2 linked regions of the Simiduia agarivorans SA1 = DSM 21679 genome follow. The protein of the gene in region 1 binds, or shares a complex with, the protein of each later gene. Links are inferred from orthologs where the notes say so. Each region holds a gene or a part of one and is shown in the gene's direction. Other genes may lie near its edges. The genes, in order: M5M_RS12665 and M5M_RS11460.

What was found.
Region 2: the proteins of M5M_RS12665 (region 1) and M5M_RS11460 are in contact, whole or in part, in a solved structure (PDB 2HI7), measured with the Escherichia coli proteins. The link is inferred for Simiduia agarivorans SA1 = DSM 21679 from one-to-one orthologs.

The regions. Positions count from the first base shown.
Region 1 is NC_018868.3:2,835,160-2,849,543, reverse strand. What follows is about bases 10,198-13,092. They hold M5M_RS12665 (disulfide bond formation protein B), read left to right. Parts: upstream 10,198-11,345; coding sequence 11,346-11,840; downstream 11,841-13,092. Other genes in these bases: rsd (sigma D regulator), read left to right, coding at 12,939-13,092; M5M_RS12655 (LrgB family protein), read left to right, coding at 12,173-12,865; M5M_RS12660 (CidA/LrgA family protein), read left to right, coding at 11,833-12,183; M5M_RS12670 (flagellar basal body-associated FliL family protein), read right to left, coding at 10,792-11,223; M5M_RS12675 (sulfite exporter TauE/SafE family protein), read right to left, coding at 10,198-10,736. In the rest of the region: M5M_RS12720 (sensor histidine kinase), read left to right, coding at 1-576; M5M_RS12715 (LytR/AlgR family response regulator transcription factor), read left to right, coding at 573-1,379; M5M_RS12710 (efflux RND transporter permease subunit), read left to right, coding at 1,536-4,640; M5M_RS12705 (efflux RND transporter periplasmic adaptor subunit), read left to right, coding at 4,656-5,750; M5M_RS12700 (hypothetical protein), read left to right, coding at 5,828-6,223; gshA (glutamate--cysteine ligase), read left to right, coding at 6,263-7,879; M5M_RS19620 (acyl carrier protein phosphodiesterase), read left to right, coding at 7,876-8,466; M5M_RS12685 (GNAT family N-acetyltransferase), read left to right, coding at 8,476-8,976; M5M_RS12680 (patatin-like phospholipase family protein), read left to right, coding at 9,014-9,952; more of M5M_RS12675, read right to left, coding at 9,963-10,197; more of rsd, read left to right, coding at 13,093-13,400; M5M_RS12645 (WD40 repeat domain-containing protein), read left to right, coding at 13,465-14,384. UniProt on the Escherichia coli protein: Required for disulfide bond formation in some periplasmic proteins such as PhoA or OmpA. Acts by oxidizing the DsbA protein.
Region 2 is NC_018868.3:2,579,945-2,594,206, reverse strand. Bases 5,217-7,989 are described here. They hold M5M_RS11460 (thiol:disulfide interchange protein DsbA/DsbL), read left to right. Parts: upstream 5,217-6,170; coding sequence 6,171-6,809; downstream 6,810-7,989. Other genes in these bases: M5M_RS19570 (GGDEF domain-containing protein), read left to right, coding at 6,907-7,989; M5M_RS11465 (c-type cytochrome), read left to right, coding at 5,295-5,945. In the rest of the region: M5M_RS11480 (hypothetical protein), read right to left, coding at 286-540; polA (DNA polymerase I), read left to right, coding at 900-3,647; hemin uptake protein HemP, read right to left, coding at 4,270-4,446; yihA (ribosome biogenesis GTP-binding protein YihA/YsxC), read right to left, coding at 4,491-5,147; more of M5M_RS19570, read left to right, coding at 7,990-8,685; M5M_RS11450 (SMP-30/gluconolactonase/LRE family protein), read left to right, coding at 8,782-9,666; M5M_RS11445 (pyridoxamine 5'-phosphate oxidase family protein), read left to right, coding at 9,692-10,249; M5M_RS11440 (DUF1272 domain-containing protein), read left to right, coding at 10,289-10,597; M5M_RS11435 (hypothetical protein), read left to right, coding at 10,603-10,869; M5M_RS11430 (alpha/beta hydrolase family protein), read right to left, coding at 10,835-11,701; M5M_RS11425 (MarR family winged helix-turn-helix transcriptional regulator), read right to left, coding at 11,698-12,120; M5M_RS11420 (VOC family protein), read right to left, coding at 12,204-12,563; M5M_RS11415 (helix-turn-helix domain-containing protein), read right to left, coding at 12,572-13,114; M5M_RS11410 (glutamine synthetase family protein), read right to left, coding at 13,236-14,262. UniProt on the Escherichia coli protein: Required for disulfide bond formation in some periplasmic proteins such as PhoA or OmpA. Acts by transferring its disulfide bond to other proteins and is reduced in the process. DsbA is reoxidized by DsbB. Required for pilus biogenesis.

The DNA.
Region 1 (14,384 bases):
ACCTTGAACGCCATTTCCACCCTGATTCTGGAAAAACAGACCGCAACCGCCAACGGCATGGTCACCGAGTTATCTAAATTCCTGCGCTATTCACTCGACAATAACCCCATGCAGAAGGTCACTCTGGCGCAGGAGGTAGAAACCCTGCAGCTGTATTTGGGTATTGAGAAACTACGTTTCGAAGAGCGCCTGAAAATGGAGTTCACCATCAGCGAATCCGCCCGCAACGCGTTGATTCCCAACCTGCTGATGCAACCCCTGATTGAAAACGCCATCAAATACGCCATCGCCAAAAGCCCCACCGGCGGCACCATATGGCTGGATGCCGATGTCCTGCATAACCAACTCTCCATCCAGCTGAGCGACAATGGCCCGGGCATTACCGATATCCAATCCGCCCTGCGCCCCCGCAGCGAAGGCGAGCACGGCGGCGTAGGCCTGGCCAATACCCGCGAACGCCTGCAGGAGCTCTACGGGCCGGCCCATGGTTTTGAATTGGAAAACATTCACCCGCACGGATTGCGCATTACCATACGCATCCCCTACAGCAGCACGGAAAGGAGTAAGGCCGCATGACCTTGAAAGCACTGATTGTCGATGATGAATCCCTGGGGCGCCGGGGCCTGAAGCTCCGCTTACAGGAAATCGACGGCGTGGAGGTAATCGGCGAGTGCAGTAACGGCAATGAGGCACTGCAGGCCATCCCCGAGCTGCAGCCAGACCTGGTATTTCTCGATATTCAAATGCCCGGCATGGACGGTTTTGATGTGGTCAAAAGCCTGCAGGCCGATGATCTGCCACTGATTATTTTCTGCACGGCATTCGATCACTACGCCGTGGACGCGTTCAAGATCCACGCTGTGGATTATCTGTTGAAGCCGATCGAAGATTCCCGCTTGCGCGAAGCGGTGGAGCGCGCGCAGGAAGTGTATGCGCGTAAGAGCGCTGTCACCGACAAGGCGCAACTGCTGGATGTTATTGGCCGCATCACCCAGAAAGACCCTTCCGAAGTGCAGGAATGGTTATCGGAAGAGGGCAGCAACGGCGCTCAGTATCCGGAAAAAATTGCGGTGAAAGACGGCGGCAATATTACCCTGGTGCCCATTGCCGATATCGATTGGGTGGATGCTGCCGGCGATTACATGTGCCTGCATGTGAATGGCACCATTCACGTGATGCGGGTCACCATGAAGGCGCTGGAGCAGCAACTCAACCCCGCCCTGTTTCAACGCGTGCACCGCTCCACCATTGTGAATATCAAGCGCATTGAAAAGATCAGCTCGCACATTAACGGCGAGTACCACCTGATTCTGAACAGCGGCGATAAGTTGAAAATGAGCCGCTCTTATAAAGAAAAAGTATCAACGTTTCTCCAGTAATCGCTGAATCGTTTCCTTTCATCCCGGCCAGCCTCCGCTGGCCGCACCGGTTTCTCCCGCTGCCTCAAGTCGCCTGAGTTTGGCTGTATGCACCACTAGAATAGGTACATAACTCAACGCCTGTGTCATGTAATCCGGGCAATCCGAGGGGCCAACATGAATCTTACTGCCGCCACGCTGCGCAATCCGCCCGCAGCGATTGTTGCCATTGTTTTTGCCGTCGCCTTCGGGCTGTTCAGTCTGAACAAACTGCCCATCCAGTTGTTTCCCGATATCGAAAGCCCGGTGATCAATATTTCCACCGGTTGGCGCGCTGCCAGTCCGAAGGAAATGGAATCGGAAATTGTCGAACCCATTGAAGAAGTCTTGCAGGGTCTGCCCGGGGTGAAAGAAATGGCCGCCGGTGCCAACGCCGGTTTCGCCTGGATCAATCTCACCTTTGGCATGGACACCGACATGCAGAAAACACTGGTGGACGTGATCTCGCGCATGAACCGGCTCAAGCCGCTGCCACGCGACGCCATGCAACCGGTGATTACACTCGGTGGCTGGGATGGCGGCACACCGGCACTGACCTGGTATTTCCTGCAAGTACTGCCCGAAAACCCGAACAAAGTGGAAGACTATTTCACCTTTGTGGAGGAGGTGATCAGCCCGGCGCTGGAAAGCATTCCCGGCGTGGCGCGCGCCGGCATCGGCAACGGCAACGGTCCCATGGAGGAATTGCAGATCCGCTTTGATCCCTACCGCGCCGCGCAGCTCGGTGTGCAGCTGCCCATGGTGGCGGGGCTGCTGGGGCAATCCAACGATGTATCCGGCGGCTTTGTGGACATAGGCCGGCGTCAGTATACGTTGCGTATGGCCGGACGCTGGGAGCCGGAGCAACTGGGCCAGATGGTGATTGAATGGCGCGACGGTAAACCGATTCTGTTAGGTGATATTGCCGAAGTAAAAGTCAGCCTGCCCGATCGCAATAACCTGGCCACACAAAACGGCAACCCCGCCATCGGCATCCGAATCGATCGCGAAAGCGGCGCCAATGTATTGGCCACGCTCAACGCGGTAAAAGAAAAAATTGACGAACTGCGCGCGGGTCCGCTCAAGGAACGCAACCTCACCATGGTTCAGTCTTTTGATGCGTCGGTGTTTATTTACCGCGCCATCAATCTGGTGACCAGCAATATTTTTCTGGGTGTACTGCTGGCTGTGGGAATTTTGTGGTGGTTTTTGCGCCGCGCCCGCGCCACCCTGATTGTCGCCCTCACCATTCCCATTTCGCTGTTGTCCACGTTCATCATGCTGCAGTTCACCGGCCGCACGCTGAACGTGATTTCACTCGCCGGCCTCGCCTTTGCCGTGGGCATGGTATTGGATGCGGCTATTGTGGTACTGGAAAATGTGGTGCGCTTGCGAGAACAAAAAGCCCAACCCGATGACGCCGCGCGCAAAGGCACGGGCGAAGTGTGGGGCGCGCTGCTGGCCTCCACTGCCACCACCGTGGCAATTTTCCTGCCGGTGGTATTTCTGAAAGATGTGGAAGGCCAACTCTTTTCTGACCTGGCCCTCACCATCACCATTGCGGTAAGCATTTCGCTGCTGGTGGCGGTCACCATTGTGCCACTGTTGGCTTCGCGCTGGCTCAAAGAAGAAGGGTTAACGGATCACAATATCGGCCTCTGGCAACGCATCACCTCCTTGGTCATGCGCATTACCCACACCCCCAAGCAACGCTGGAGCCTGATCGCCGGCCTGATCACAGCCCCCCTGTTAGCCACCTGGTTGCTATTGCCCGAACTGGATTACCTGCCACCGGTGAAGCGCGATGCGGTAGACACCTGGTTCCGGTTTCCGCCCGCCACCAATATCGACACCATCGAGCGCGAAATTGTGGACGTGATCAACCAGCGCATGGCGCCCTACATGAAAGGCGAAAAAGAGCCGGCGCTGAAAAACTACTATGTGTTGGTGTGGCCGGGCGGCGGCACCATGGGCGCGCGCGTGCAGGATCAATCGCGCGTCGACGAGCTGCTGAAAATTGTGCGCGAAGAAATCACCGTCAACCTGCCCGACACCATGGCATTCTCTGCGCAAGGGAATTTATTCGGCGGCTTTGGCGGCGACCGCGCCATTCCCGTGCATATTCAAGCCTCCGATGCCCGCCAACTGGCAGACGTGGCCGAGCAGGCGGTGGGTTGGGTGCGCGAAGCGCTGCCCGAAGCCCAATCGCGGGTAGACCCGGGCACCGCCGATGCGGAGCCGGAATTGCGTTTGCTGCCGAACGATCGCGCCCTGCAGGAGCAGGGCTGGACCCGACGCGATCTGGGCGCGGTGGTGCGCATGCTGGGCAAGGGCCTGTGGGTGGGCGAGCACTTTGATTCGGTCAAACGCATGGACGTAATTCTGCGCGCCCAGGCCTGGGACGACCCGGAAGCCCTGATCAACCTGCCCCTGGCCACACCCACCGGTGGCATGGTGCCGCTGAGTCAGCTGGTCACCCTCGATCGTACCGTGGGCCCGAACCAGATCCGCCGCATCGACCGGCGCCGCACCCTCACGCTGGTGGTGGTACCGCCCGAAACCATGAGTCTGGAAAAGGCCCTGCATGCCCTGCAAACGGACGTGGAGCCGAAAATCCGTGCTGCTCTCCCCAGCGATGGCAACATCCAGTACGGCGGCAGTGCCGATAACCTGAAACAGGCGCTCGGCACCATGGGTGAGAATTTCCTGATTGCCCTGTTGATTCTGTTTCTGCTCATGAGCGTGTTGTTCCGTTCGCCCAAAGACAGCGCGCTGGTACTGCTGGCCATGCCACTGGCCATGGTGGGCGGTGTGCTGGCCATGCAGATCCTGAACCTGATCAACTTCCAGCCGCTGGACCTGCTCACCATGATCGGATTTGTGATCATGCTGGGGCTGGTGGTCAACAACGCCATCCTGCTGGTGCACCAGACCCGCAGCGCCGAGCGCGAGGGCATGAACCGGCATTTAGCGGTAGAGCAAGCGCTGATGCTGCGCCTGCGGCCGATTTTCATGAGCACCCTCACCAGTATTTTCGGCATGTTGCCACTGCTGCTCATGCCCGGTGCGGGCAGTGTGATCTACCGGGGCCTGGCCGCGGTGATTGTGGGCGGCATGTGCGTCTCCACCATTTTCACGCTGGTGTTACTGCCGTGCTTCCTGCGCATGGGCGCCAAAAGCCAACCCAAACTCGCCGATATTCCGCCGCACAGTGAACTGCGCCGGCTGAAATCCGTTGCCTGATAACAGAGGCCCAAGATGAACAGCACAACATTCACCAGATCCCTTGCACTCGGTCTGTTGGCCGGCGCCCTTTACGCCCCGCACCTGTGGGCCCAACCGCCCCAAATGCCGCCCGCGGCCGTGGAAGTGGCCGAAGCCCAAAGCCGCGAAATCGCCCCCACCATCTGGGTGCCCGGCTCGGTTATCAGCCGGCAGGATTCGCGCCTGTCGGCCGAGCTGTCCGGCACCCTCACCTGGGTGGCCGAGGTGGGCGACCGGGTGAAAAAAGGCCAGCCCATCGCGCGCCTGAACGACCGCATCTGGGCCTTACAGGTGGCCGATGACCAGGCCGATGTGGCCCGCCTGCAGTCCAACCTGACGTTTCTGGAAAAACAGGTGGAGCGCAATGAACGGCTGGCGCAAACCAACAGTGCCTCGCGCGCGGAACTGGAGCGGCTCACCATGGAGCGGGAGATGACCCGCCAACAGCTGAAAGCCGCCGAGATCGCTCTCGAACGCAGCCAGTACGACCAGACTCGCGCCCAATTGTCAGCGCCCTTTGATGGCGTGGTGGTGGAACGCTTTGCCCAGCCCGCCGAACACATTGGCGCCGGCCAGGCGGTGTTGCGGCTCACCAATACCCAGGCCCTCGAGGTCTCTGCCCAGGCACCCCTGGACAGCGCCCGCCACCTGCACCCGGACACCCAGGTCGCCATCAGTAACCAGAAACAGACCCAACCCGCGCAGGTGCGGAGCCTGGTGCCGGTGGGCGACGCCCGCTCGCGCATGATGGAGCTGCGCATCACCGTGGACGCCAGTCATTGGCTGATTGGCGAAGCGGTGCGGGTGGAGCTGCCCAACGGCCTGGCCGAAAGCGCCATGACCGTGCCCCGCGACGCACTGGTGCTGCGCGAGCACCAGGTGTATGTATTCAAGATCGGCCCCGATGACAAGGCCGTGAAGGTGCAGGTAAAAACCGGCCACGGCTATGGCAATCGCATCTCAGTGGTGGGCGATCTGGCCGAAGGTGACCTGATTGTGGTGCGCGGCGCCGAGCGGCTGCAGGAAGGCCAGCTGGTGAACATTCTCAAGCAGCACGCCGCCTATGAGGGACTGGCGTCCAACAGCTAAGGGCACCCGCCACCTCAAAACCCCTTCCATTTTCTGCAAATGCCCCCATTATGGGGGGATATGCAGAGGATGTACCTATGAAGAAAGTTTATGTGCTGCAGAATCAGAACAAACTGCTGTTAGCCAAATCCCGCGAATGGGTGGACGCACGCGATCTGCGTAGCCTGTTCCAGACCGAACACAAAGACGAAGCTATCAACCAGAAGGTCGAGGTCAACGCCAAGGACTACACCCAGCGCATTCACCTGCTGGAGGTCAGCCTGAACGAAAAAGGGCTGCCCATCATTCCCGACGAGCACAAACCCGAGCCACTGCCGGATGAGCCCAAGGCGCAGGCGTCTCTGTTGGAAAACACTGCCGACGCTGCCTCTGACGACTCGGTTGCAGACGGCATAGGCGTGGACGACATCGAAGCCGATGAGCGATCCGAAGACATGGTTGAAGAATTGGACGAAGAAGTCGTCGAAGACTAACCCTCAACAGATACCCGCCGGCCGACAAAGGAGTTGCCCGTGAGTCTTTCCCCTACACTGCAGGACAACCTGGCCTGGTTGGCCGAGGGCAACAACCATCTACTGAAAGTGATACTGCGCGGGCTGGAAAAAGAAAGCCTGCGCGTGGGCACCGATGGCAAGCTTGCGCAAACCGATCATCCGGCCGCGCTCGGCGCCACGCTGACCCACCCGCACATCACCACCGATTACAGCGAAGCCTTGCTGGAATTTATTACCCAACCGCACACCAGCGTGGATGCACTGCTGGGTCAGTTGGCCGATATCCACACCTTTACTTACCGACACCTGGGCGATGAAATTCTGTGGGGCGCATCCATGCCCTGCATGATAGGTGAAGACAAAGACATTCCTGTGGCCCGCTATGGCAATTCCAATTCCGGCCGGATGAAAACCATTTACCGGGAAGGCCTGGGGCACCGTTATGGTCGCGCCATGCAAACCATTGCCGGTGTGCATTACAACTTTTCGTTTTCCGACGAGCTGATTGCCGCACTGCACGATCGCTCTGGCAGCAAGCTCAGCTTTCAGGATTACAAAACCCAGCGCTATTTTGATCTGATCCGCAATTTCCGTCGCTACTTCTGGCTGCTGGTGTATGTCTATGGCGCCGCACCCGCGGTATGCCGCAGCTTTGTCAAAAACCGTCCGCATCAATTAACGCAGGTGGGCAGCGACGATCACAGTTTGCATTTGCCCCATGCCACCAGCTTGCGCATGGGCAACCTCGGTTATCAGAGTGATGCGCAACAACAATTGATGGTGTGCTACAACAACCTGAACAGCTACCTGAAGACCTTGTGCGGCGCCATCACCAAACCTCACGCCGATTACGAGCGCATTGGTCTGAAAGATGCCGCCGGTGATTACAAACAGTTAAACACCAGCCTGCTGCAAATCGAAAACGAATTTTATTCGACCATTCGACCAAAACGCACCAGCCAACGCGGCGAAACAGCGCTCAATGCATTGCATGCACGCGGCGTTGAGTACATAGAGGTACGCTGCGTGGATCTGAATCCCTACGAGCCACTGGGCGTCACGCGCGAACAATTGCATTTCATGGACGCCTTCCTGCTGTTTTGTTTGCTGGAACAAAGCCCGGAAACCGACCCTGCTGAATACGCCGACATGCGCGAAAACCAGCGTCGCATTGTGGAACAGGGCAGAGATCCGGCGCTCACACTCAGACGCGGTGGCGAAGATATCAGCATGCACGCCTGGGCTGACGAGATCCTGTCGAGCCTGGCCCGCTGTGCCGAGGCGCTGGATAAAGGTGCGGCCCGCAAAAGTTTTACCAAGGCCGTGGCCGATGTGAGCGCACGCATTCACCAACCCGGACAAACACCCGCGGCGCGCTTGATTGCCGATATGCAAAGCCAACAAAAAACATTTTTTCAGTTGGCGCAAGATTTGTCCCGCCAGCACGCCGAGTATTTCAAAGGCCGCAGCCTCACCAAAGATGCAGCGGCTTTGTTTGAGCGGCAAACGCAGGAGTCACTGGCGGCGCAACAGGAATTGGAACAAGCGCAGCAAAAACCGTTTGAACAATTCCTGGCAGACTTTTACGCCCAGTACACCTGCTGCGATAAACCCAAGTTCGACTGCCTGAAGTGAACTACCTGGCCCATCTGGTACTCTCGGGCGAACACCCGGATGTGCGACTGGGCGGATTTCTGGGTGACTGGCTGAAAGGTCCGCTCACCCGCCATCGGGAGCAATGGCGCGAGCCGGTGATTGAAGGCGTGGCACTGCACCGGCAAATCGATGGCTGGATTGATCAACAACCGGAGGTGCGCCAGTCCATTGAGCTGTTGGGCCGCCAATATCGCAGACTGGCGCCGCCGGTGATCGACATCACCTACGATCATTTTCTCGCCCGGCATTTTCAGGCGTATCATCGGCAACCTCTGGATGCGTTTGCCGACGAGATCCTGACCCAACTGGAACAACACCGCGCTGCCATGCCCGCCGGTGCTGCGCGTTTTCTTGCGCGCGCACGCCAATTCCGGCTACTGGAACAATACGCAGACCGCGACACGTTTTTTGATGTAGTCGACAGTCTCCGCCACCGGATTTCCAAACCCGAACTACTCGACGGCATCAGCACGCCGCTCGCTCAGCGCTACCGCGAACTTGAATACAACTTCCATGCGGTCTACCCCAGACTGATAGCATTTGCCGATACGCACAGGCCCCGATAAACTGCCCCCATGACAAACGCCATCGACATAGTGCCAGCCACCGATACGGACCTGGACTACATCCTCACGCAGAATGCTGAGAACGTGCACTACCTTTCGCCGCTCGACGCCGACGCGGTGCGCCGGATTCCCGAGCAGGGCGGCAGTGTGAATATTCTGTGGAACAAAGAACACCGGGTCGGATTTCTGATCAGCTACGGCGCCGACGGCAGTTATGAAAGCGTAAACTACCAATGGTTCCAGCAGCGCCTGAAAGCCTTCCGTTATGTGGACCGCATTGTCATAGACCAGGCCTATCGCGGGCGCGGTTTTGGCGATAGCTGTTATCGCTCATTGATTGAGCAATGCCGGTGCGAAAAACTCTGCTGGCTGACGGCGGAAATCGATATCGAACCCAGCAACCCGGGTTCGCTGGCGTTTCATCAGAAACACGGCTTTGTGGAAGCCGGCCGGCACTCGGTACAGAATGGCAAGAAACGCGTGTCGTTACAGCTACTGCCTATCGGCTGAACGCGCACACCGATTAACGCTTTAACAGGGAAGGGTTATGGCCAGGTATCGCATTCTCAGTATTGACGGCGGAGGGCTGCGCGGCGTTATCGCGGCACGGCTGCTGAAAAAACTGAACGATGAACCCCGCATCCGCGGCTTTCTGGATCACACCCAACTTTACGCCGGCACCTCCACCGGCGCGTTTATCGCACTCGGGCTCGCCGCTGGCAAAACGCCGCACCAGCTGGAGCAGATTTACCTGCAGGACGGCAAATCCATTTTTGCCGATAACAAATGGGATAATTTTCTCAATATGGGACGCTGGTTTCGCGCCGATTACAAGGCCCGGAATCTGGAAACAGTGTTGGCCCGGGAGTTCGGCGACACAACCCTCGGAGATCTTGCCCACAAGGTGATTGTGCCCACCTTTGATCTGGATAACATTGAAGACATTGAACAGAAGCGCGATTCAGACCGTCACTGGAAAGCGAAGATGTTCCATAACTTTAAGCGCGGCGAACACAACCTGAGCACCAAACTGCGCGACATCGCCCGCTACACCAGCGCCGCGCCCACATTTTTTTCCGCAAAAGACGGGTTTATCGATGGCGGTGTGGTGGCCAATAATCCAGCCATGGTGGCACTGGCGCAAGCCATCTCACGGCACAACGCACCGGAAGAAAAACAACAGCTGGACGACCTGGTGATTTTGTCTGTGGGCACCGGCACCAGTCTGGAATGGGTGGAAGACCGCAATCCCAATTGGGGTTATCTGCGCTGGGCGAAAAAGTTACTGGCGATTTTATTCGAAGGCTCGGAAGGCATTGCCAATTACCAATGCCAACAGTTATTGGGCGATCAGTATCAACGGCTGCAAACCACCTTGCCAAAAGAATACGCCATGGATGATGTGAGCAAATTGCCGCAGTTTCTCGCACTGGCAGAAGCCGTTGACCTGGAGCCCGCTGTCCGTTTCATCCAGACGCGCTGGTAGGTTTCAGCACTCAGATATTGCCGGTGACCATGCCGAGGCCGATCATCAACAAGCACGCGGATACCATCCACTGCACCCACTGCAAAGTCACTTTCTTAACCAATCTGGCACCAATGAACGCGCCAAGGAATGCGGCCAGGGTCGCCAGCGCCACCAGCAGCCAGTTAATGTCGGCAGCGTAGGCGTTCAGGCTGACACCGTATACCAGCATGCGCGCTACATCCACCATCACCGCCAATACTACGCCCGTGGCCACAAACGCTTCTTTGCTGAGGCCGCTTTTGATCAGGAACATGCTACGGAAGGCGCCCTGATGCCCGGACAAACCGCCAAAAAAACCACTCAAGGCGCCACCGAGCGGCAGCCAGCGGCGATCAAATGCCAGCCGACCAAATGCCGGTGTCAGTTCCAGTACCACAAACACCAGGATCACACAGCCGATAATAAAACTGACCGCCTCCACCGAGAACGCCCAACCGCCAAAAGCGTATTCCACAAACCGTTCACCGGCGCTCAATTGCCCCAACCACCAGGCGCCCAGAAAAGCGGTGGCCAGCGCGGGCAGGCCAAACCGGAGCACCGCTTGGCGGTCGGCATGTCTGGCCAGCAAACCCAACTTGAACAGATTGTTGGCCAGGTGCACAACGGCGGTCATGGCCACCGCCAGCTCCACCGAGAAAAACACCGCGATGGCCGGCATCAATAACGTGCCCAGGCCAAAGCCGGAAAACAGCGTGAGTGTGGAAGCCAGAAAGGCTACAAAGGTGACTACGAGGTATTCCATGGGACGTCCGCCGCGTTAAATGCGGCGGAACTATAACGGGAAAGGCATTGAACTGCTAACGCTGTACCACCAGATTATCGAAGAACACATCCACCACGCCCGACTCACTGCCTTCTTCCATTTCGATGACCTGCTGAATGGCCACCAGCGAATCTTTGCGCAACTGTTCCTTGCCTTCCTGGGTATCAATCACCAGTTCTTCCTGCGCACTCAGCAGGCTCACCAGTTTGTCGCGAATGGCCGGCATATGGTGGCGCACCCGCTGAGCACCTTCGATGCTGTGCACCCGCACGGTCATCTCGGCCTTCAGGTATTTCAGCCGGCCGGCGCCGCCGTAATTCACGACAAAAGGCGGCAACAAGGGGATGTACATGGCCTCGGGCTTGGGTGCTGCCTCTTCGTCCTGCGCCTGCGCCGTAGGCACGGCAGCAAACGCCAGCAGCAGGAAAATCGCCAGGGGGGTAATCAACAGAGGTTTGCAGGCCATGGTCATTCCAATAGGTCATCTTGCGGAGAGATCAGCTTACAGCATAGTCGCTCTGAACAGCCTTGTAAGCGCCGGGAATTTGCCCTAACGTGGCCGCCACAAACGTTACGGAATGAAATACCATGCCTTTGCCCGGAATCCGCGCAACCTTTATCTGGGTCGCCCTTGGCTGCCTCGGCCTGATCCTCACCGCCCTTTACATGCAACACATGATGGACATGCACCCGTGCCCGCTGTGCATCACCCAGCGGGTGTTTGTGATACTGGTGGGCCTGGTGGCACTGGTGGCCGCGCTGCACATGCCGGCGCAAACCGGGCGCCGGCTCTACGCCAGCCTCGGTGGACTCTTCGCCATTATTGGCGGCGGAGTGTCCGCCCGCCATGTATGGATTCAGAACCTGCCCGAAGACCAGGTGCCCGCCTGCGGCCCGGGGCTGGAATACATGTTTGAAACATTTCCCATCATGGAAGCGTTGGCGCTGTTGTTCCAGGGCGACGGCAACTGCGCCGACGTGGTGTGGAGTTTCCTCGGATTGAGCATTCCCGCCTGGACCCTGGTGGCCTTTGCCGGCCTGCTCGCCATCAATGTCTGGCAGGGTTTGCGCCGGAGTGCTTAAGGGCCTGGCGGTGCTGGTGCTTTACCTGTTTGCCGGTGAAGCACTCAGCCAGGCACTGCAATGGCGCATCCCGGGCCCGGTGACGGGTATGTTGCTGCTGTTTCTCAGCCTGCAGCTACTGCCGGCCAAGCCGCTTGCCGATACCGCCGAAGTCGCCAGCAAGCCGCTGATCCAGTGGCTGCCGCTTTTTTTTCTCCCCGCCGGCGCCGGCATCTTTTTTCTGCCCGCCGAGGTGATCGCCCAATGGCCCGCCATTCTGGCGGCGATGCTGGTAGGCACGGCTGCGTCCCTGTGGCTGTGCAGCCTGTTGCTCAAACGCCTGGCCAATGCCGATGAGCAGTAACCTGTTCTGGCTCGGTTGCCTGCTACTGACGCTCGCCGCCTACCTGTTGGGCGATCTGTTGTACCAACGCAGTGGCCGCCGGCTCTGGTTGCACCCGCTGGCCACCGGTTCGGCCTGTATCGCGCTGGGCCTTTGGCTCGCAGGTGTTGATTACCCGCAATACCGCCAGGCGTCAGAATTGTTTTATCTCCTGCTGGGGCTCGCAACGGTGGCGCTGGCCGTGCCGTTGCACCGGGAATTGCATCAGCTCAAGGGCCTGGTGATGCCGGTGGCCATCACACTGGTTTTCGGCAGTGCCATCGCCTGTACCACCGCGCTGGTGTCGGCCTGGTTGCTGGGCGCCGATGCCGATCTGCTGCGCGCACTCGCACCCAAGTCTGTCACCACCCCGATTGCCTTGGGGCTGAGCCAGTCCCTCGGCGCCAACGTCAGCGTGACCACCGGTGTGGTGATTTACACCGGCGTGTTCGGCGCCCTGATCGCCAGCCCCGTGTTTCGCTGGGCCGGTTTGGCGGACCCGCGACTACAGGGCATTGTATTGGGTATCAACGCCCACGGCGTCGGTACCGCGCGCGGGTTTGAAATCAGCCCGGTTACGGGCGCCTTTGCCGGCCTGGGCATGGGTTTAACGGGCGCGATCACTGCGCTTTGGCTACCCTATGTGATTCCCTGGTTAATCTGAAAGCGCTTGCCCAGCGCGCGCCATTCACCTACATTGAGCACTCATTTGTCGAATGTGTTAAGGAATTAGCGACATGCTGGAGAATTGCAAATCAGCCAAAGAACGTTGGGGCGGTGTGAGCGAGATTATCGACCGCTGGCTGCAGGAGCGGCAGGATGCCCTGGTTCTCTATTGCAAGCTGTCCGAGCACGATGAGTTCGAACCCGAGCGCCACGGCGACGACGTGCGCAGCCTGTGCCAGTTGCTGGTGGATTACAGCTCCGCCGGCCACTTCGAGGTATACAAGCAACTGGTGGCAGAAGCCAAAGAGTTTGACGATCAGGACGCCATTGCCGAGGCGGCTGAACTCTACAGCGAGATTGACCCCACTACCGACCTCATCCTCGATTTCAACGACAAGTATCAGGAGATCGACGATCTCGATGCCTTGCGCGCTGACCTGTCGCGTCTGGGCAGTGCATTGGAGACCCGCTTCAGTGCTGAAGACCGGATGATCGCCGTGTTGCACGATGCCCATAAGGATCTGGTGTCCTGAGCAGGCAACCGCGCCCAAACTGCACTATCTTAAAGGTGTTTCGGTTTTAACAAACACCTTTCTTATGAATCTGATCCGGATCTTGGTTGCCGCCCTGTCACTGCTGCTGATCAGCGCCTGTGACTCGGTACCCGCGCCCGAAAAAAGCACCGAAGTGGCCAATAAAGGCATTCTCAGCGGCGTCATCAGCCAGGATGGCCAGTACGCCCTGGTGGGCGCGATCTTTGAAGGTGGCAGTCTTTGGCGCCTGACCGACAACGAACGCCTGTACGACTGGAACCACCAGGCAGGCGAGCGTTCCACCATCCACAGCGCGGCCTTTTCTGCCAATGGCCGATGGGCTGCCACAGCCACCACGCACACCATCGTTCTCTGGGATCTGGCCAGTGGGCAGGCCGCCCGTTTCTGGAATGCGCCGGCCGAGGTGCTGGATATGGCCCTCACACCCGACGCCGATTATGCACTGCTGGGCCTGGTGGATGGCACGGCGGTACTGTTTGATATCAAGCGCGGCGGCGTCCGCCGCACCCTGCGACATGAAAACCGGGTCCGGAAAGTCGCACTCACCGCCGATGGCCGCACCGCGATTACCGGGTCGGAGGACTACACCGCCGTGGTGTGGGATCTGGAAAAAGGCGAAGCCCTGTACACCTTTACCCACGATGAAGAAGTGCAGATGGTGGCCATTGCCGACGATGGCAGTCGCGCCATGAGCGCCGCAAAATACGACAAAGCCGTTATCTGGGATCTGCGCACTGGCAAAGCATTGGGCAATATTCCCTTGTCGGGCAGTCTGACCAAACGCGGCATACGTTTCACCGCCGCTCAATTCTCACCCGACGCCCGCCAGCTGCTCACCGGCCGGCCGGACCAAACTGTGCAGCTCTGGAATCTCGCCACGCTGGAACAGGCCGGCATCTGGCGTCTGCCCAAGCGCGACACACTGCAACCCACAGGCGCGGCGGTACTGGCAGTGGGCTTTGC
Region 2 (14,262 bases), 250 kb from region 1 along the record:
TAAAAGATTTTTGGCAGTGAACTGCAGCGCGCCGACCGAAACGTCGGACCGTCGCCCTCCCTGGCTCCTTTCGGCATACGACCGTCATGGATGGCGGAAGTGCCAAAAATGCAGGAGCATTTTTTGGCCAGTCCATCCGTGGACATAAAAAAAAGGCCGGGGTTTTGGAGAGCCCGGCCAGGATAGTTTTCCTAATAAGCGATGTAATCTGACGCTATGGGGGAGAGACCCAGAGCTACGCGGTACCCCAGAGCAATAGGGCGCCGCGCTCAACCGCCGGAGCGGTTACTGAACTTGAGCTTGCAGGCGCAGGCGCGCTGCAATCTTTTCGTCCAAATCTTTGTTGACCATGTCGCCAATGGTCAGGGAATTGTTGTTTAACTGCTTCAACTGCTTTGCGTTGGCGTTTTTCTCGGCCAGTTCCTGAGTCCAGCTCACATCGGCACCAGCGGTGGCGATAGAAGTGGTGATTCCGGCCTGAGGATTAGCCAATGCAACGGGTGCAGTGAGTGCTAACAACAGAAAACCAAGCTTTTTCATAATGCGGCCCTCCGTATCAGGCTTGAGTGATCCGGTTACCGGGCTTGGTGGCCTGTAACCGGGTGGTAATTCGGTGGCAGTGGGTGACCGCCTCAAGATGTTACGCATGGTAACAACTGTTTAAAGATTAAGCTAGATCTTTTTCAGAATTATGACAAAAACACCTGATGTTTCCCTTGTAACCAACGGTTTTTGGGAGTTTTTTCACAAAACGCTCCGGTTTTTGATCGTTTTTCCATCGGTAACAGTATAGGTAACACTAAAGTCCCGGTACGCAGGCGCCAGTCTGGGGCCATGGGCGCGGTTGTTACCGGCTTGGTGTATCCTTGCTGCCTTCACTTTTCAGCTCTGGATTTTTTATGACCGCGCCTGTTGTCCTGGTAGATGGTTCGTCCTATCTCTACCGCGCCTTCCACGCCCTGCCGCCACTCACCAATAGCAAGGGTATGCCCACGGGCGCGGTGAAGGGCGTGATTAATATGATCCGGCGCCTGTTGAAGGACTACCCGGGCAGCCCGGTGGTGGTGGTGTTTGATGCCAAGGGCAAAACCTTCCGCGATGACATGTTCCCGGACTACAAGGCCCAACGTCCGCCCATGCCCGATGACCTGCGCCCGCAAGTGCAGCCCATCCACGACATAGTGCGCGCCATGGGACTGCCGCTGCTGGTGGAAGAAGGGGTAGAGGCCGACGACGTGATTGGTACCTATTGCCAGCAGGCCACGGCGGCGGGTATTCCGGTGATTGTGTCCACCGGCGATAAAGACATGGCGCAGCTGGTGAATGAGCATGTGACGCTCGTGAATACCATGACCGACACGGTGATGGACCCCGCCGGGGTGGAAGCCAAGTTCGGCCTGCCGCCCAGTCTGATCATCGATTTTCTGGCGCTGATGGGCGACAAGGTCGACAATATCCCCGGCGTGCCGGGCGTGGGGGAGAAAACCGCTTTGGGTCTGTTACAGGGGCTGGGCAGCCTGGACAGCATTTACGCCAATCTCGACAAGGTGAAAGACCTGAGTTTCCGCGGGGCCAAAACCATGGCAGCCAAACTGGAGGAGCATAAGGACAAAGCCTACATGTCCTATGCACTCGCCACCATCAAGCTCGATTGCGACCTGCCCGAGCCGATCCAGGCCCTGGCCAATGGCGAGCCCGATAAAGCGCGCCTGCTCGCGCTGTTCCAGGACATGGAATTCAAAACCTGGGTCAACGAGCTGGAAGGCGAAGGTGTGGTGGCGGAAGTCAGTGAGTCTTCACACGCCGCAGAGGGTCCGGACACCAAAGGCGCGCTGGCGCGCGAATACGAAATCATTACCACCGAAGCAGCGTTCGAACGCTGGTTGCTGACGCTGGAATCCCAACCGGCGTTTGCGTTTGATACCGAAACCACCAGTCTCGATTACATGGAAGCTGAGATTGTGGGGGTGTCTTTTTCGGTGGAGCCGGGCCGCGCCGCCTATGTGCCGGTGGCGCACGATTATATGGAAGCGCCCGAACAGCTGGACCGGAACTGGGTGCTGGCCAAACTCAAGCCGTTGCTGGAAGCCGAGACGCCCAGGAAGATCGGCCAGAACCTCAAGTATGACGCCTCGGTACTGGCCAATTACCAGATAGCGCTCAACGGCATTGGCTACGACACCATGCTGGAAAGCTACGTACTCAACTCCACGGCCAGCCGGCACGATATGGACAGCCTGGCGGGCTTCTATCTGGACGAAACCACGGTTAAATTCGAGGATATTGCCGGTAAAGGCGCCAAACAGCTCACCTTTAATCAGATTGCGCTGGAGCAGGCCGGCCCTTATGCGGCCGAAGACGCCGATATTACCTTCCGCCTGCACCAGGCCCTGTGGCCCCAGCTGGAAGCCGCGCCCTCGCTCAAATCTGTGTTCGAATTCATCGAATTGCCGCTGTTGCCGGTGCTCAGCGCGGTGGAGCGCACCGGTGCGCTGGTGGATGCCAAGCGGCTGGGTGAGCAGAGTGTGGAGCTCGGCGAGCGGCTGGTAACCCTCGAGCGCGAGGCGTTTGAGCTGGCGGGTCAGCCGTTTAATTTGTCCTCACCCAAGCAGCTGGGGGAAATCCTGTTCGACAAACTCGGCTTGCCGGTCATTAAGAAGACCCCCAAGGGGGCACCCTCAACGGCGGAAGAAGTATTGCAGGAACTGGCGTTGGACTACCCGCTGCCAAACATCCTGATGGAATACCGCGGTCTGGCCAAACTCAAGAGCACCTATACCGACAAGCTGCCGCAGATGATCAATCCGCGCACCGGCCGGATTCATACCTCTTACCATCAGGCGGTGACGGCCACCGGGCGCTTGTCCTCCACCGACCCCAACCTGCAGAACATCCCGATACGCACCGAAGAAGGCCGGCGCATCCGTCAGGCGTTTGTGGCGCCCAAGGGTTACAAGCTGGTGGCGGCGGACTATTCGCAGATTGAGCTGCGCATCATGGCGCATTTGTCCGATGACAAGGGTTTGCTGGATGCCTTCGCTCAGGGGTTGGATGTGCACAAGGCCACGGCGGCCGAAGTATTCGGTGTGGACCTGGACTCAGTGACCGCCGACATGCGCCGCAGCGCCAAGGCGATTAACTTCGGTTTGATTTACGGCATGTCGGCTTTTGGCCTCGCCAAGCAACTGCATCTGGGCCGTAACGAAGCCCAGCAATACATCGATACCTATTTCGAGCGCTACCCGGGCGTGGCCCGCTACATGGACAACACCCGCGCGCTTGCGCACGAACAGGGCTATGTGGAAACCCTGTTCGGCCGGCGCCTGTACCTGCCGGAAATCAACGCCAGTAACAAAATGCGCCAACAGGCTGCCGAGCGCACCGCTATCAATGCGCCCATGCAGGGCAGCGCGGCGGATATCATCAAGCGCGCCATGGTGGATGTGCACCAGTGGTTGAGCGGTGAGAACGCGCCCGATGCCCGCATTATCATGCAGGTTCACGACGAATTGGTGCTGGAAGTGGCCGAAGATCAGGTGGATGCCCTCACCGGCGAGCTGTGCGAACGCATGAGCCGCGCCGCCGATCTGAAGGTGCCCCTGTTGGTGGAAGCCGGCGTGGGCGACAACTGGGACCAGGCCCATTAAAAATTTTTTAAATTAATTTGAACTTCCCGGCAATCCGCCAGTCAGAGTAATCAGTAACATGTGATGTATTGCTCTCCCATGGATTCCTTGGATGTAAGAATCTTTTAACCCGCCCCTCCGGCGGGTTTTTTTATGTCCAGGGATGGACTGTATGCCAGCAGGAGCCATGGATGGCGAGCTGGCGTGCCGCAGTTCACTGCCTATCCTCTTCGAGGTACCCAGCCCAATCACACTGCCACGCCCAATTCGGCCATAGGAATGGCATCCAACAACATAAGTACCAAGGGGTCTGACCCCTTGGTACTTTCGTGGTGGAGTGTTATGCCCACATAAAAAACCCCGGCGCCTTGGGCTACCGGGGTGAAAAAGGTCGAGCCTTGTTTGGGGCTAGTACCCAACCTCGTGATCCGGGCTTGGGGAACCCTGACCAGCACTGTTAAGACGCGCGCGGCCGCAAATGGTTTCAAACTTCACATTTATTTACGTTGAGTGGTGCTAAAACGGGGATCAAGCGAGAAAACCGGTTTGGCTGGCGGGGAGAGACAGCCCGCCTGGCTGGGACGGTGCCCTGGTTTCAACGGCCAGCGGTGTGTGCAAGGGGGTGCAGTACCGGCCGATGAATTTACTTGGTGAGTATCAGCTTGCCGGCTTTGGTCTGGCGCAGGAAGTATTCCTGACCGGCATGCTCAATCACAATTCGCCCTAAGCCGCCCAACAGTTCCTGGCTGGCGATGCGTTCCTGGTGGCCCGCATGGCTGCGCACCATGACGGGGCGGGCGGTTTCACTGCTGGTATTCATGGCGACCTCTCGGTAGGCAATCAAATGAGGCCTGAGTGTGTCACTTATTGAGAATGATTGTCAATAGCGTTTGGGTCGCTGTCGGACGGCGGTACCTGCATCCAGCCCTGCAGTACCTGATTCAGCTGATCCAGACCGTCGCGCTTGAGCGATGAAAACAGCTGGACAGAAACCAGATCATCGACCTGGGCGTCTTTCAGGTGCTTGCGAATAGCCAGCAAGGTGCTTTGCGCGGGGCCGCGCTTCAGTTTGTCGGCTTTAGTGAGCAGTATGTGTACCGGCATATCGGCGTCCACGGCCCAGTTGATCATGGTGGAATCGAATTCCTGCATGGGGTGGCGCACGTCCATCAGCAGCACCATGCCCACCAGGCTCTGGCGCTCCTGCAGGTATTCGCCCATGTTCTTATCCCACTCGCGCTTCATGGCCAGGGGGACTTTGGCGAAGCCGTAGCCGGGCAGGTCTACCAGCCGCAGATCGGGATCACCCAGGGTGAAAAAATTGATCATCTGCGTGCGCCCCGGCGTTTTACTGGTGCGGGCGAGTTTGCCGTTGCGGGTGAGTGTATTGATGGCAGACGATTTGCCGGCATTGGAACGGCCGGCAAAGCACACCTCTACACCCGTTTCGGGCGGGCAAAGGGCGAGGGTGGGGGCGCTCATCAGGTAGCGGGCTTTATTAAAGTGGATTGGATCTGCCATGAATTCTGCAAAAATAGTGTGTTATCAGGCGGTTAGTATATAATGCCGAGCCATAAGCCGCCCCAAGAAGGCGGTGATTGTAGCCCGTGAGTCACTGCGCGGCTAACGCAGATTCTAACTTACTAGCAAATCGAACGGATTAATCGCATGAACAAGCTGATTAAGCAGGTAGTTGCTGTTGCCGGCCTGGTGGCGCTGTCGCAAATGGCTTTGGCGGGTGATGCCAAAAATGGTGAGACTTTGGTGGGCATGTGCAGTGCATGTCATGGCGCAGACGGCAACAGCCCGGCGCCCAACTTCCCCAAACTGGCCGGCGTGGGTGAAAAATACCTGCTCAAGCAGTTGAAAGATATTCAGTCCGGTGCGCGCAACATTCCCGAAATGACCGGCATGCTGACCACCTTCTCCGATGAAGAGCTGGCCGATATCGCGGCATTCTTCGACAGCAAAACCATGCAACTGTCCGGCTCTGACAAGGCGCTGGAAGTGCAGCTCAACAGCGGTGTCAAGGTCAACAGCCTGGCGCTGGGTGAAAAGACTTACCGCGGCGGCAACATGGAAACCATGGTACCGGCTTGTACCGGTTGCCACAGCCCCGGTGGTTCCGGCAACGAGCCTGCAGCTTACCCCCGCTTGGGTGGTCAGCATGCCGCTTACATCGAGAAGCAGCTGAAAGACTTCCGCGCCGGTAACCGCACCAATGACGGTGATACCCAGACCATGCGTCAGGTAGCTCAGCACCTGAGCGATGCCGAGATCAGTGCGCTGGCCAACTACATTGCCGGCCTGCACCCCTAAGCGTCAGGCGCGATACCAAAAGGCGACTCAGGTCGCCTTTTTGTTTTTGGCGGGCGTTGGGCACCGCGTTATGGCGCTCGCCGTGCCGGCATTGTTAAACCGGTTCAGCTTTCGTTCATGCCAACGACGTAAACTGGCGATCAACTGACTCAGCTGGTCGGCAGAGACTTGCAGCCAGCTGTCCAAACCCGAATAATCGGGCAAAAAACCAATATGGAGTTTCCTATGCGTTTGTTAGTGGCCTTTGCCGCCCTGATCATGTCCCTTGCTGCTTGCGCCGATGCAGGCGGTGAGAAATACCAAGCGGGTAAGCACTACCAGGTTCTGGACAACCCGGTGCGCACTGCCAACCCTGACAAGATCGAAGTGACCGAAGTGTTCTGGTACGGCTGCGGTCATTGCTACCACTTCGAAACCCCACTCAAGCCCTGGGTTGCCGGCCTGGCCGATGATGTGGCGTTTGTGAAGTCGCCGGCCATGTGGCACAAGACCATGGAGCTGCATGCGCGCGCTTACTACGCTGCCAAGGCGTTGGGCGTAGAAGATCAGCTGAACCTGCCTTTGTTTGAAGCCCTGAATGTGCGCAAGCAAAAGCTCGATTCAGAATCGGAAATCAAAGCCCTGTTTGAAGCCAACGGTGTGGACGGCGCCAAGTTTGACAAGGTGTTCAATTCGTTTGGTGTGACCGGTCAGGTGCGTCAGGCCGATGCCCGCGCCCGTAGCTATCGCATTTCCGGTACTCCGGAGCTGGTGGTGGAAGGCAAGTACCGCATCTCTGCGCGCGATGCTGGTGGCCAACCGGAAATGCTGGAGGTGGCCAACTTCCTGATTGAAAAGGAACGCGCTGCACGCGCCGCCCAGTAAACGACAGTCGCTTGCAAGACCCCGGGGGCCATTTGGCCCCCTTTTTTTTGTGTGCGCTTCTACACTCAGATACAGGGTTGTGTGTAAGGAGCAGCAGGTGACCGTAAAAGACGCCAATTACTGGCGCGACAAATACCGCGAATTACTGTTGGAGCGCGATCAGGGCCGGAAAGTGGATACCGGCGATTATCAGCAGGCCATCGCCTTGCTGGCCGACGCGCTGGGTGGCTTGGAACCCGAGCTGGCCAGTGCCATGGCGGTGGTGCTGAAGCAGGCCAAGCGCAATGAATGGGGTAAGCCCGGCCAGCTGGCGCTGTTGAAGGAAAGCCTCAATCAGTTCGAAAAGCGTCTGTCGCTCCAGCGCGAGCGGGAACAACAAGCTGTTAAGGCGGCAGCCGACGCGCTCGCAATCCCCCATCTGGCCAATGGTAAGGCGCTGGCAACTAAAATCGCCAAGCTATACAAGCAGCAAAAACACGCCAGCGATTGGGCCAAGCTGTTTGAGGCGCTGGCGGAGCTACAGCCGGCGGGCCCGGCCCCGGAACAGCCGGGCCTGATGAGCCGTTTGTTTGGCGGCAAAAAACCGGACGCGGAAGCGGAATCCGAAGTCGCTACCCGCGAGGATGCGACCGCCGCTATCAGCGAGGACCCAGCACCTGCCGGCAACGACGACACCCAAACTGAACTGCTTGACGCCGATGAACCTGCGCCGACAAACGCGGCGCCTGACCCGGACGAAGCGCCGGCACCCGAGTCGCTTTCATCCGTGGCGCACGCGCAACGTCAGAGTCTGAGTGGGCACTGGATTGCGGCGCAGGATGTGGGATTACACGAACCGCCGTTCAGTAAAATCAGTGACCGGATTTCCACGGTGTTGGGCGATTTTCTGCGCCAGATAGAGCCGCCATGGCCCGCGGTGGCCGAAAAAGCCAGTGCTGCGCGCCTGCGTATCGATGGCGGCCTCAACTGGTATGAGTTGGTGCCCACCCTGGAAGACATCCGCGATCTGGTGATGGCACTGCTGGTCAATGCCAAAAGCGATTACCAGACCTATCTCGTGGGCCTGTTGGAAAAACTGAATACCTTGCTGCAACTCACCGGCGAGGCGGTGATTGATATCGAACAGGACGAGGCCGGTTTCATTGCCAGTCTTGAACAGAATGTGGGTTCCTTCTCGCAGGCGTTGCAGTCAATGAATGACGTGGCTGAACTGAAAACGCTGGTGCAAACCAAAGTGGAATCGCTGGGGGATATTCTTGCCCGCCGGAAACAACAAAATGCCGAATCGGGCTTGCTGGCAAAAGTGCAGGCGCTGCAAACCCAGGTGGCCGAATTGCAGGCAGAAGCGGCCGGGCGCCAACAGGAACTGGAAACCGAAAAAGCCAAAGCACGCACCGATGCGCTTACCGGTTTACCCAATCGTGAGCACTACAACGAGCGGGTACACCATGAAGTGGAGCGCTTTAAGCGCTATCAGCGGCCAGTGTCCATGGCGGTATGTGACATCGATCATTTCAAGTCCTTCAACGACAACTACAGCCATCAGGCGGGCGACCGGGTGTTGAAAGTCATTGGCCAGGCCATTGCCAAAAAATTGCGCGACACGGATTTCATGGCCCGCTACGGCGGCGAGGAATTTGTCGTGATCATGCCGGAAACCACCGGCCCCGATTGCAAACTGAAAATGGACCGCATACGGGAAGCGGTGGCCGGCACGGCGTTCAAGTTCAAGGATCAGGCATTGCAGATTACGTTTTCCTGCGGCATCGCAGAAATCATTGAGGGCGATTCACCTTCAACCTTGTTCGCCCGCGCTGACAAAAAACTTTACGATGCCAAAGACGCTGGCAGGAATTGTTGTCAGCTGGCGGAATGAGCGGCAGCATGCCTTTTAATAGTCATTAAGACTATTATATGCTGTGAGCCTCAGCCGCCCGACAACCGGGCTGCGCTCACATGCTAAGGATATGCTATGAATCAGCCCCGCTGCATCTGGGATGGCAAGGCCACCCTGGCGGAAGGCCCGTGCTGGATGGCCGATGAAAACGCGCTTTACTGGGTCGACATCCAGCAGCATCGGTTGCACCGTTTATCCCTCGCCGATCAATCTCATCGCACCTGGCACATTGCAGAGCAGGTAACGTCCATCGCCAAGGATTACCGGGGCAACTATGTGGTTACCATCCGGTCCGGATTCGCCTATCTGGTACTGGAGGCGGACCACGGCGCGATCAAACCGATTGTGTTACCCGAAAGCCATCGACCGGCCCTGCGCTTTAACGATGGTAAAGTGGATGCCGCCGGTCGTTACTGGGCCGGCACCATGGACGATGGCGAACGCGAGGCCACCGGCAAGTTGTATTGTCTGGATGCCGACGGTGGTCTGCGGATTATGGATGAGCCTTATTGTATTTCTAACGGACCGACGTTTTCACCCGACGGTAAAACCCTTTACCATACCAGCACCACCGAGCGGACCATTTATCAGTTTGATGTGGCGGGCGATGGTCGGTTGAGTCACAAGCGGGTGTTTTACCGCGTGCCGGAGGGTGAAGGGTATCCCGATGGCATGACCTGTGACGCCGAGGGTTGTATTTGGTTGTGCCATTTTTTTGGTTGGCAGCTCTCGCGCCTCTCGCCCGGGGGTAAAAAACTGTCGGCGATAACGCTGCCGGTGTCGAATGTCACCTCGTGCGCCTTTGGCGGCGATGATCTGGATACGCTCTACATTACGACGGCGCGCTGGGCGTTAACGGAGCAACAGCTCGCCGAACAACCGCTCGCCGGCGGTGTATTTGCTGTTTGCCCCGGCGTCAAAGGCATGCCGACACATCGTTTCGGCAAGGCCAACCTTTAAATAATTTACCTACAGGGACGCAGAAATGGGTAAGACTTACAGTGCTTTAACAGAACAGCAAATTCAGTTTATTGCAGAGCAAAAATTGTTTTTTGTTGCCACCGCTGCCGATACCGGCACAGTCAATGTGTCGCCCAAGGGCGGCGACAGTTTGCGGGTGCGCAATGCCAATGAAATTGTTTGGCTGAATCTGACTGGCAGCGGCAATGAATCTGCCGCCCACGTGCTGAAAAATCCGCGCATGACCATTATGTTCTGCGCCTTTTCCGGCGCGCCACTGATCCTGCGCGCTTATGGTCAGGCTGCCGTGCTGCACCGGGGCGACAATGGATGGGGCGAATTGATCGGCCTGTTTCCGGCAAGCGTGGGCGCGCGCCAACTGTTTGTATTATCAATCGAGCAGGTGCAATCTTCGTGCGGGACTGCCGTGCCTTTTTATGATTACGTTGAAGACCGCACTCAATTAGCGCAATGGACTGAACGGCAGGGGTCTGAGGGAATTCAAACCTATTGGCAAAAGAAAAACCAAAAAAGTCTGGACGGCTTTGATACAGAAATTATCGAGCGATCGTTAACAGATTAACCGGTGGTGCGATAGGCGATACGCAGGAGAGCGAGTCAGATGTTAGTGCTGAAACCGAATTGTGAATGCTGCGACTGTGATTTGCCGCCAGACTCGGGTGTGGCGATGATCTGCAGTTACGAATGCACTTTTTGCAAACATTGCGTGGATAACGTGCTGGAAAATGTGTGCCCCAATTGCGGTGGGGGTTTTACCTTGCGGCCCGTGCGGCCGGCCAACGCCTATCGGCCGGGTGTGAGCCTGAAATACCAGCCCGCTTCGGAGGTAAGGGTTAACACCGGTTACAGCCGCGAAACCCTGTCGGACTTTGCCCAGGCCATCAAAGCCATCGCACCGGACAAGCGGTGATGTTTTTGATCAGGCCCCACGCCCGTGTTGCTACCGTTGCCTTCTGGGTTTCTGCTGTCACACTGGTGTTGTTTGGTCTGGACTATAGTTGGCAATTGAACCTGCCCGGCTATCAACTGTTTGCTCAACCGGGCGTGTTTTTGTTGGGATTTTTCAGCGAAGAGTTACCGTTTGCAACCAAGCTGCTGCTATTGCTGGTGGGACAATACCTGTTTTACGGTGCCTGTTGGTGGGTGATCAGGCATCTTTGGCACCGATATGCGGACCAATAATTTTCTCCCACAGTGTGCGGAAGGATTTTTTGGACCAACCGATATGGCCGATGCGCCGGGTGCCAGCGTGTTCTGGTGTAGCGACAATGCGCGTGACAGGCGCGCCAGTGAAAAAGCTGTGCAGTTTGTCCAGGCTTTTGGATGACATCATTTCATCGTCGCTGAATTCAATGGCGGTAATCGGCAATCTGACCGCGGCGTAGCGGTCCGCCAGCCAGCGACCTTCGTAACCCACGGAATAGTCTTCTTGCAGGCACCACCGTCGCCATTGCAGGATCACGCCTTTGGGCATGTCACACAGCAATCCCAATTTATTGCCGGGAAAATAGCCCAATAAAGGCACGGTAACCGGGACCAGGAAATACCATAAAAACCACACGATGCGCTTGGTGGGCGCGGCGTTATACCACCAGGTCCCTACGCCCGCGGCAATGGTGATGGCCCGCGTGATGGGCGATGTGTCAGGCATCATGCCAAGCAGATGGCCGCCGACACTGTGGCCGATCCAGATGCATGCGGTGTCAGCAAAATGCTGTCGCACATAATGCAGTACCGCCGGACAATCCTGATCGGCCCAGCTCACGATATCACTGGTGCTGTGTTTTACATGGCCGTTGACGGATAACCCCATGCCCTCGTAATCAAACGTCAGCACATGGTAGCCCTGCTCACTGAGCCAGTGCGCGAAATCCTCATAGTGGTATTGGGCAACGCCGGTTGCGGGGGCGATGATGCAGATGGCGTTGCGCACGGGATTGGCGGGCGAAAATAACCGGGCGGTGATCGCGTGACCGGCCTGGGTGTTGAGCCGAAGTTGTTGGAAAGGGTTCATTCAAATCGATCGAGAATAAAGTGTAAAAAACGCAGGATGGTGGCCATCTCCTGCTCGGAAAATTCGCGTCCTATTTCCTGATTCAGGGCTTTGATAAGCGGGTCGGCCGTGCGGGCTTTCTGGACGCCCCGGTCACTGGCAAATACTTTGACCACACGGGCGTCGTCGGCATCCAGTCGCCGCTCGATCAGACCGTTGGCCTCCATGCGGGACAGCAGGCCGGTGATGGCAGATTTGTTCAGATCCAGCGCATCGGCCACCGCTTTCTGAGGGCAACCCGGGTGTTTACCGATAAACAGGAGTGCACCCAGTTGCGGCAGGGTCACCTCCAGTTGTTGCTGGCAGGCGCTGTCCAGGTGCCGGAACAACTTGCGATGGGCTTTGCTCAGCAGGAAAAAAAGGCGTTTTTCAGAGGCCATAAATATCCATTAGTTCGTATGTGAACTAATGGTATGCGGGATTGAAAGGCGGTGCAAGTGCGGGATGGGCTATGGGCTGCCGGTCAGGCCTTGTCCGACCAGACGGCAAATTCGTTGCCGGAAGGTTCCAGAAAATGGAACCGGCGACCGCCGGGAAAGCTGAAAATGGCTTTGCAAATTGTGCCACCGCATTGCTCCACGGTGGCCAAAGTGGCTTCGAGATTTTCACTGTAGAGCACGGCCAGAGCAGCGCCGTGCTGGGTCAGGCTTTTTGCCTCGGCACGGAAGAAGCCGCCATCGACACCGCGGCGATCAAAGGCAACATAGTCTGGTCCGTAGTCGGTAAAGCGCCAGCCAAATGCCTGTTCAAAAAAGGCCCGGGTGGCGGCCAGATCGGCCGCCGGCCATTCCATGTAATCGAGTGAGTGGTGTGTTTGTGCCATCGGGCGCCTCAGAGTTTGCGGCCCAGGCGCTTTTCCACCTGGCGTTTTTCCCAATCGTGGCCAAAAAAGTGGGTGATTTCAAATACGTTCAATGCGTGAATCACAATGCCGATGCCCCAGCCAAAGGCGGGCCAGAGAAACCACAAATGGCTGGGTGCGGTCATCAGGTTAATAAAGGCGAGAAAGCCGATGACGCACACATAGGTGGCCAGGTTAGAATAAAACGCCTTGATGTCGCGCACATACTCCAGCGCCTCGCGCTCGTCGTCTGCCAGTGGCTTTCCGGCTTCCGGCTTGCGGGTTTCTGGTGCGGGGATGTGAGCGTCTGAGCTGTGCATGGTGTCGTCCTCTACTGTGTCCGGTTCAAGACCGAGCGCCGACTGCAGGTCGGCCAGGTCCAGTTCAAACACGGCAGCCAATGCTTTTTGCGATTCCAGCCCCGGCGCCTGCCCACGCTCGATCCGTTGGATGGTGCGGGTAGAGAGTCCGGTCATTTCTGCCAGCTGTTCTTGTGACCAGCCGCGTTTGAGTCGCAATTTCCTGATTAACATAGTGCCTCCGTGTTGGACATCACCTTAGGGCCGGCGTGGGGGCGACAACCACGCCAACCAGGTGACATTTACACGACAGTACTTATAAATCAATGGGTTAGAAGTGGGTTCCTGTTGGTGGCTATACCTGTGACAGGTACCAGCGCCAATCCTGTTGGCCCACTTCGGCGGCGAATTGGGCCGCCTCCTGGCGTTTGACCGCGGCGAAAATGCGGCAGAATTCTTTGCCGAAAGCAGCCTCTGCCCAACTGGAACCGGCAAAGGCTGCCTGTGCCGTATGCCATTGGGTAGGCAGGGGCGCCGACGCCACGGCATAGCCGTTGCCGGTCACCGCCGGGCCCGGGTCGAGCTGTTGACGGATGCCGGAATGAGCCGCTGCCAGAATCGCGGCCGCGGCCAGGTAAGGGTTGGCATCGGCGCCGCAAATGCGGTGCTCAATGTGGCGGCTGGCGGCCGGACCGCCCGGTACGCGGAACGACACGGTGCGGTTGTTCACGCCCCAGGTAGGCGCCAGCGGCGCGTAGGAGTTGGCCTGAAAACGGCGGAAGCTGTTGGCGTGCGGGCAGAAGATGGCGAGCGAATCGGGCAGGTACTTGCCCATGCCGGCAATGGCGTGGCGCAATAACGGTGTGCCTTCCGGGTGTTCGTCGGCCATGAGGTTGTTGCCGGCCGCATCATTCAGGCTCAGGTGCATGTGCATGCCATTGCCGGCAAGGCTTTGCAGCGGCTTGGCCATAAAGCAGGCCATCATCCCGTGGGCGTTGGCGATGCCTTTTACCAAGCGCTTGTAACGAACAGCTTCATCCACTGCCTGCAGTGCGTTCGCTCGGTGCTGCAGAGTGATTTCCAGCTGCCCGGGGGCGTATTCGGAAATCGCGGTCCGGGCGGGAATGCCCTGCACTTCAAATGCGCGGTAAAGGTCGTCGAGAAAATCCTGCAGTTGTTCCAGTTCATACAATCCATAGACCTGGGTATTGTCCGGCCGGTCGCCGTAATACTGGCGCGCCAGTTGCGGGCTGCCATCGGCGGCGCGTTGCTGATCGAACAAATAGAATTCCAGCTCGCACGCCATCACCGCGGTCATGCCGTCGGCAGCAAGTGCCTGTGTAACCCGGCTCAGGACCGCGCGTGGGTCGGCGTGAAGCGCA